Regions from separate parts of the Aurantimonas sp. genome, predicted to be linked through region 1. Evidence: predicted binding sites of a transcription regulator. Region 1 holds the regulator's gene; the other holds the start of a gene.
The links. The regulator LexA, encoded in region 1, represses DNA repair genes until DNA is damaged. The targets are predictions, from matches to a motif close to TGTTCNNNNTGTGTTCNG.
Positions count from the first base shown of each region.

Region 2: the regulator LexA is predicted to act here: its motif matches at 1,772-1,789, upstream of recA (recombinase RecA).

Region 1 is NZ_CAXPJM010000008.1:254,804-258,444, forward strand. It holds gene ACEQX1_RS04465 (ComEC/Rec2 family competence protein) at 1-1,363, shown strand, start outside; gene lexA (transcriptional repressor LexA) at 1,458-2,177, opposite strand; gene glp (gephyrin-like molybdotransferase Glp) at 2,221-3,462, opposite strand; gene moaC (cyclic pyranopterin monophosphate synthase MoaC) at 3,459-3,641, opposite strand, start outside.
Region 2 is NZ_CAXPJM010000030.1:87,079-90,719, forward strand. It holds gene ACEQX1_RS13130 (pseudouridine-5'-phosphate glycosidase) at 1-728, opposite strand, end outside; gene ACEQX1_RS13135 (PfkB family carbohydrate kinase) at 725-1,672, opposite strand; gene recA (recombinase RecA) at 1,852-2,925, shown strand; gene alaS (alanine--tRNA ligase) at 3,103-3,641, shown strand, end outside.

The DNA.
Region 1 (3,641 bases):
GGTCATCTCGCTGCGCCTGCCGGCCAAGAAAATCGCCGCCATCGTCGCGCTCGTCGTCGCGGCGATCTATCTGGCGATCTCGGGCGCCAATGTCGCGACCCAGCGCTCCTTCGTGATGCTGGCGATCATGCTCGGAGCGGTGCTGATCGACCGCCCCGCCTTGACGCTTCGCAACGTGGCGATCGCCGCCATCGTCGTCATCCTCGTCGCGCCGCATGCCGTGATGACCGCCAGCTTCCAGATGAGCTTCGCGGCGACCGTGGCGCTGATCGGCGGCTATGCGGCCCTCTCGCAATGGCGGGCGGGGCGCGAACGCGGCCGCGAGACGGACAGGGGCATCGCCGGCAAGATCCTCGTGGCGCTCTCCGCAATCATGGTCACGTCGCTTCTCGCGGGATCGGCAACCGCGCCTTATGCTGCCTATCACTTCCACCGGATGGCGGCCTTCGGCTTCGTCGCCAATCTCCTGACCATGCCGCTGTTCACGTTGTGGATCATGCCGCTGGCGCTGGTGGGAACGCTGCTGATTCCGTTCGGGCTCGACGCCTGGCCGTTCCAGGCAATGGGCGCCGGCCTCTGGCTCGTCCTCGAGATCGCGCGCAACGTCTATGCCTGGCTGCCGGACCAGGCGATCGGACGCATGACCGCCTTGGGCCTTCTGCTGCTGACCGCGGCGATCCTCACCGCGTCCTGTCTGGCAAGCCGGCTGCGGTGGCTTGGCCTGCCGCTGGCACTGGCCGGATTCATTGCTGCGCCCGACAGGACGGCCCCACCGGAACTCCTGATCTTCGAGGACGGCAAGGAGGTCGCGACGCTCGCGGCGGACGGCCAGCTCGCCTTCCTGCGCGCACGGCCCAGCAGTTTCATCGCGGAACAATGGGAACGGGCCTTCGAGGCGCGGGCGCCGCGGGGCACCGACACAGAGCGGATCCGGGCGACGATTCCCGCGGAGTGCGCGGCCAAATATTGCCGCTTCACCACGCGTGGCGGCCTGCGTGTGATCTGGACGGAGGATTATGCCCGCACGGGCGATGCCTGCGACGAGGCGGATGTCGCCATCGTCTCGCGCGCGATCCGGCTTGCCGAATGCCGATCCGGCGCCGTTCTGGTAACGCTGCGCACGCTGCGGCGGACCGGCTCGCTGGCGATCGGCCGGGAGGCGGCGACAGGCCGGCCCCGCATCGTGCAGGCCGTCAGCGATCCGCCCGAACGCTGGAACGTCCACCGGTTGGCGCCCTGGCCGGAATATTGGCGCAAGCCCGCTGCGCCGAACCCGCCGGCACCTGTCACGCAGCCGGCCTCGGCGACCGTCAGCAATGGGGTCACGGCCGGTTCAGGCCGAACCGCGACGGTTGGGCCCTGAGCGAGGACGAGCCGGTTTCGGGCCTCAACGCTTCGGGCGCGAGTCGCGAGGACCTATCACCCGTTCTGCACCGACCGCGTTCCGTCCGGAGCGGTCAGTAGCGGCGGATCAGGCCGATCAGCTTGCCCTGGACCTTGACCCGGTCCGAGCCGAAGATGCGGGTTTCGTAGGCTGGATTGGCCGCCTCCAGCGCAATGGTGTCGCCGCGACGGCGGAAGCGCTTCAGGGTCGCTTCCTCGTCGTCGACGAGGGCGACCACGATCTCGCCCGGCGTCGCCGTGTCGCCCCGGCGGATGACCACCGTGTCGCCGTCGAGAATGCCGGCCTCGATCATCGAGTCGCCCTTCACTTCGAGAGCGTAATGCTCGCCGCTGCCCAGCATGTCCGGCGGAACGACGATGGAGTGGGTGTTGTGCTGGATGGCCGAGATCGGCACGCCGGCGGCGATGCGCCCCATGACCGGAATGGCCGTCGAAGCGGACGCCTTTGCCGGTGCCGGCTGCGCCGCGGGTGCGGGCCGGGCGGTGTCGCGGCTGCCTTCGATGACGCTCGGCTTGAAGCCGGTGCGCCCGACAGGTGCCGGGCGGCTGCCCTGAATCGACTCCGGCAGCTTCAGGATTTCCAGCGCCCGGGCCCGATTGGGCAGGCGGCGGATGAAGCCCCGCTCCTCGAGCGCGGTGATCAGGCGGTGAATGCCGGACTTGGACCGCAGGTCCAGCGCGTCCTTCATTTCATCGAAGGACGGGGGTACACCAGTCTCGCGCACCCGATCGTTCACGAAGACCAGAAGATCGTGCTGCTTGCGCGTCAGCATCCGGGCGACTCCTCAAAACAAAACCTGAACAAACCTATCTGTTCTAGTTGTGTTCCGCAAGTGGCTCCATAGCCGTCAGGGGGACGTAATCGCAGGGATCGCCCGCTTCGGCCGGTGCGGCGCGGACCGGACGCACGAGCAACGCATCGGCCGCGGCATAGATCGACAGCAGCGAGGAATCCTGCCGCGACAACGGCACGATGCGGGGCAGGCCGGCGCTGTCCGGTTCGATCCGGGCGCGGACGAAATCCGTGCGCTCGCCATTGTCCGGCATCGGCGCGGCGAGAACGCCCCGGCGGTAGAGCGGACGCGCAGGACGGCCCGCGAGGCGCCGGACCAGCGGTGCCAGGAACAGGGTCGCGGCGACCATGGAGGAGGCCGGATTGCCGGGCAGGCCGACGACCCGCATGTCGCCCAGCCTGCCGGCCATCAGCGGCTTGCCGGGGCGCATCGCCACTTTCCAGAAGTCGAGGGAGACGCCATGGGCGGCGAACACCTTGCCCACGAGGTCGTGGTCGCCGACCGATGCGCCGCCGATGGTGACGAAGATGTCGGCGCCGTCCGCGATCGCCTGTGTCAGCTGGGCATCGATGGCCGCTTCGCGGTCGGGCGCGATCCCGCAATTCAGCGGCAGGCCGCCGGCCTCGCGCACCAGTGCGGCGACACCGAAGGTGTTGGAGGCGACGATCTGCGACGGACCGATGGGTTCGCCGGGCAGGACGAGTTCGTCGCCGGTCGCCAGGATCGCGACGCGGGGCCGGCTGCGAACCGGGATCGCCGGATGGCCGCCGCTCGCGGCCAACGCGATGGCGCCCGGGGTCAGCACGGTGCCGGCGGTCAGAAGCGGCGTGCCCGCGGCAAAATCGATCCCCGCCGGGCGGATGTGCTGGCCGACCACGACCGGCGCCGTTGCCGTGACGGTGCCGTCCTGCCGGTTGGCGTTTTCCTGGATCAGGATGGCGTCGGCACCGGCAGGGACCGGCGCGCCGGTGGAGATGCGAATGGTCTCGCCCGGCTGCAGCGTGCCGCCATAGGCGTGGCCGGCGGCCGATTCGCCGACGAGCCGCAGGGAGGGGAAGGGCGCTTCGTCGCCAAGGTCGGCGGCGCGGACCGCGTAGCCGTCCATGGCGGAGGCGTCGAAGGCCGGCTGGGTGCGCAGCGAGGCAAGGTCCGCCGCCAGAATGCGGCCCGAGGCGTCGCGCAGCGGCAGCGTCTCGGTTCGCTCGAGGGGGCGGGCGTCCTCGACGAGGAGACGATAGGCCTCCTCGACGGGGATGAGACTCACGACGCGGCGTCCGCCGACCAGTCGCCGGAGCGGCCGCCGGATTTTGCCAGAAGGCGGATGCCGCTGATGGTCATGGAGCGGTCGACCGCCTTGGCCATGTCGTAGATGGTGAGGCAGGCGACCGAGACGGCCGTCAGCGCCTCCATCTCGACGCCGGTCTTGCCGCCGACCCGCGCCGT
Region 2 (3,641 bases), on a different contig from region 1:
ACCTCGCCGCGATCGATCGCCAAGGCTGCGTCGAGCGGATTGGTCACCAGCATGCCGCCATCGATGCCAAGACTGTCGCGGGCGGCCTGGAAGCCGGCGATTTCGGCGGCGCTGTCGAGGCGCAGCGGCACCGGCAGCCCGGAGCTGCGCGACCAGAAGGCCGGCAGATCGTCGGTGCCGTAGCCGACCACCGGAACGCCTTTGGTTTCCAGCACTTCCAGCGTCTTCTGCAGATCGAGAATCGCCTTGGCGCCGGCGCAGACGACGATCACCGGCGTGCGGGCCAGTTCTTCGAGATCGGCGGAAATGTCGAAGCTCGTCTCTGCGCCGCGATGGACGCCGCCGATGCCGCCCGTGGCGAAGACGCCGATGCCGGCGAGCGCACTGGCGATCATCGTGGCGGCGACCGTGGTCGCGCCGGTGCGGCCGGTGGCCAGCGCATAGGCGAGGTCGGCGCGCGACACCTTCAGAACGTCTTTTGCGGTCGCAAGGGCCGTGAGTTCGGCGGGCTCGAGGCCGATCCGCAGGCGGCCGTCGAGGACGGCGATGGTCGCCGGCACGGCCCCTTCCTCGCGGACGATCGCCTCGACCCGCTCGGCCATGGCGAGATTGCGCGGATAGGGCATGCCGTGGGTGATGATGGTCGATTCCAGCGCGACGATCGGCGCGTTCGAAGCAAGCGCGGCGGCGACATCGGCAGAGGCCGTATAGGGCAGGGCAGTGGTCAAGACGCAGGCTCCGGTGCGCGGGGATCATGCAGTGCGGCGACGCCCTCGGCGATCCTCCGCGACAATGCGTCCGGGGATAACGGATCCGACGAAATCCGCAACGAGGCGGCGACGATGCCGGCGCGCACGGCGTCGAGCCAGGGCGTGCCGGCGCACAAAGCCGCAAAGGCGGTGCCGGCCAGATTGTCGCCGGCGCCGGTGATGTCCTTCGGAACGACGGTGGGCGGCTGCTGCAGGAGGACGGTCTCGCCGTCGATGATCATCACCTCGCGCGGACCATCGGTCACCACGGCGCGGTGGACGCCGAGCTCGCCCAGAAGTTCGGCGATCAGCTGCGGGCTGGTGCCGGTGGTCGCCTCGACGAGGCTGGCGGCCTCGGCATAGGAGAGGAACAGCGCCGAGATATTGGCGAGCGATTCCTGCAGGCGGCCGATCTTGGCCGGCGAGACGCCGATGGCGCCGACCGGCTTGCCCGCCGCCTCCCGGGTGATCGTCGCGATCGCGCCGGACGGCAGGTTGGCGTCGACGAGGACGCCGTCGGCCTTGCCGATCGCCGCGCGCACGGCGCTCTTGGTGAACAGCCGCGGCACCAGGAGGTCGTAGAGCGCCATGTCGGCGATGCCGGCGACGAGTTCACCCTTGTCGTCGAGAACGGCGGTGTAGGTGGGCGTCATGCGGTCGAGCCAGGTGACCGACAGGTCGGTGACGCCGAGGGCGCGGATCGCGTCGGTGACGCGGCGCCCGTCCGGGTCGCCGCCGCGGGCGCTGTGCAGGCTTATCGTCGCCCCGGCCTGGACCATGGCCTGAACCGCGTTGAAGGCTGCGCCGCCGGGGCAATCCACCAGCCGCCCGGGATTGGAGGCCTGCGGGATGAAGGGCGCGTCCGAGATCGCGCGCCGGTCGATATGGGCCGCGCCGGCGACATAGATCAGGGGGGCGGTCATGGGCGGGCTCTTCATCAAAACTTCAGAAATTCATCGCCGGGAAGCGATTCGCGGCAGCGCGCGGAAACGGAACAAACCGGGATCGGAGACTTGCGGAACGGGAACAAAAAGAGTACATGGTGATGGTGCGGCTCGTCATTGCACCCCCGTCCAACGCGTGGAATAAGGTCTCGTCTCTCATGGCACAGAATTCACTCAGGCTTGTCGAGGATAATTCGTTGGACAAGAACAAGGCGCTCGACGCCGCGCTGTCGCAGATCGAGAGAGCCTTCGGCAAGGGCTCTATCATGCGGCTCGGCGAGAACGAAAAGATCGTCGAGATCGAGACCGTTTCCACCGGCTCGCTGGGCCTCGACATCGCGCTCGGCATTGGCGGCCTGCCGAAGGGCCGTGTCGTCGAGGTCTACGGCCCGGAAAGCTCGGGCAAGACGACGCTGGCACTGCACACCATTGCCGAAGCCCAGAAGAAGGGCGGCGTCTGCGCCTTCGTGGATGCCGAGCACGCGCTCGATCCGGTCTATGCCCGCAAGCTGGGCGTCGATCTGGAGAACCTCCTGATCTCGCAGCCGGACACCGGCGAGCAGGCGCTGGAGATCACCGACACGCTGGTGCGCTCGGGCGCGATCGACGTGCTGGTGGTCGATTCGGTCGCCGCGCTGACGCCGCGCGCCGAGATCGAGGGCGAGATGGGCGATTCGCTGCCCGGCATGCAGGCCCGGCTGATGAGCCAGGCGCTGCGCAAGCTCACTGGTTCGATCTCGCGCTCCAAGTGCATGGTCATCTTCATCAACCAGATCCGCATGAAGATCGGCGTCATGTTCGGCTCGCCCGAGACGACGACGGGCGGCAACGCGCTGAAGTTCTACGCTTCGGTTCGCCTCGACATCCGCCGCATCGGCGCGATCAAGGACCGCGACGAGGTCACCGGCAACCAGACCAAGGTCAAGGTGGTCAAGAACAAGCTGGCGCCGCCGTTCAAGCAGGTCGAGTTCGACATCATGTATGGCGAGGGCGTCTCCAAGACCGGCGAACTGGTCGATCTGGGCGTGAAGTCCGGCATCGTCGAGAAGTCGGGCGCGTGGTTCTCCTACAACAGCCAGCGGCTGGGGCAGGGACGCGAGAACGCCAAGTCGTTCCTGCGCGACAATCCGGCCGTCGCCGACGAAATCGAGACGCTGATCCGCCAGAATGCCGGTCTTCTCGCCGAGCAGCTTCTGGACGATACCGGCCCGGGCGACGATTCCGACGCCTGATCGGCGACGGCAGCACGACATGCGCGACGGCCTGCCCTTCCGGGTGGGCCGTTTCGCGTTGGGGGGTCTGATGGACAGGGCGAGCGGGCCTCTGTACAACGCGCCTTTGCCCGAGGCTGACGGCGTGCGCGCCGCGGCGACGGGCTCTTCCCCGCAGGTATTCCGAAGGTCGCATTCATGAGTGGCGTCAACGAAATCCGGTCCGCGTTCCTCGACTATTTCGCGAAGAACGATCACGAGCGGGTGGCCTCGTCGCCGCTCGTTCCGCGCAACGACCCGACATTGATGTTCACCAATGCGGGCATGGTGCAGTTCAAGAACGTCTTCACCGGCGTCGAGACGCGGCCCTACCAGCGCGCCGCGACCTCGCAGAAATGCGTGCGCGCCGGCGGCAAGCACAACGATCTCGACAATGTCGGCTACACCGCCCGGCACCACACCTTCTTCGAGATGCTGGGGAATTTCTCCTTCGGCGACTATTTCAAGGACCGGGCGATCGAACTCGCCTGGAATCTGATCACCAAGGAATTCGCGCTGCCGGCCGACCGCCTCCTGGTCACGGTCTATTCCGAGGACGAGGAAGCGGCGTCTTTGTGGCGCAAGATCGCCGGCCTGTCCGACGACCGCATCATCCGCATCTCGACCTCCGACAATTTCTGGGCGATGGGCGAGACCGGCCCGTGCGGCCCGTGCTCGGAGATCTTCTTCGACCATGG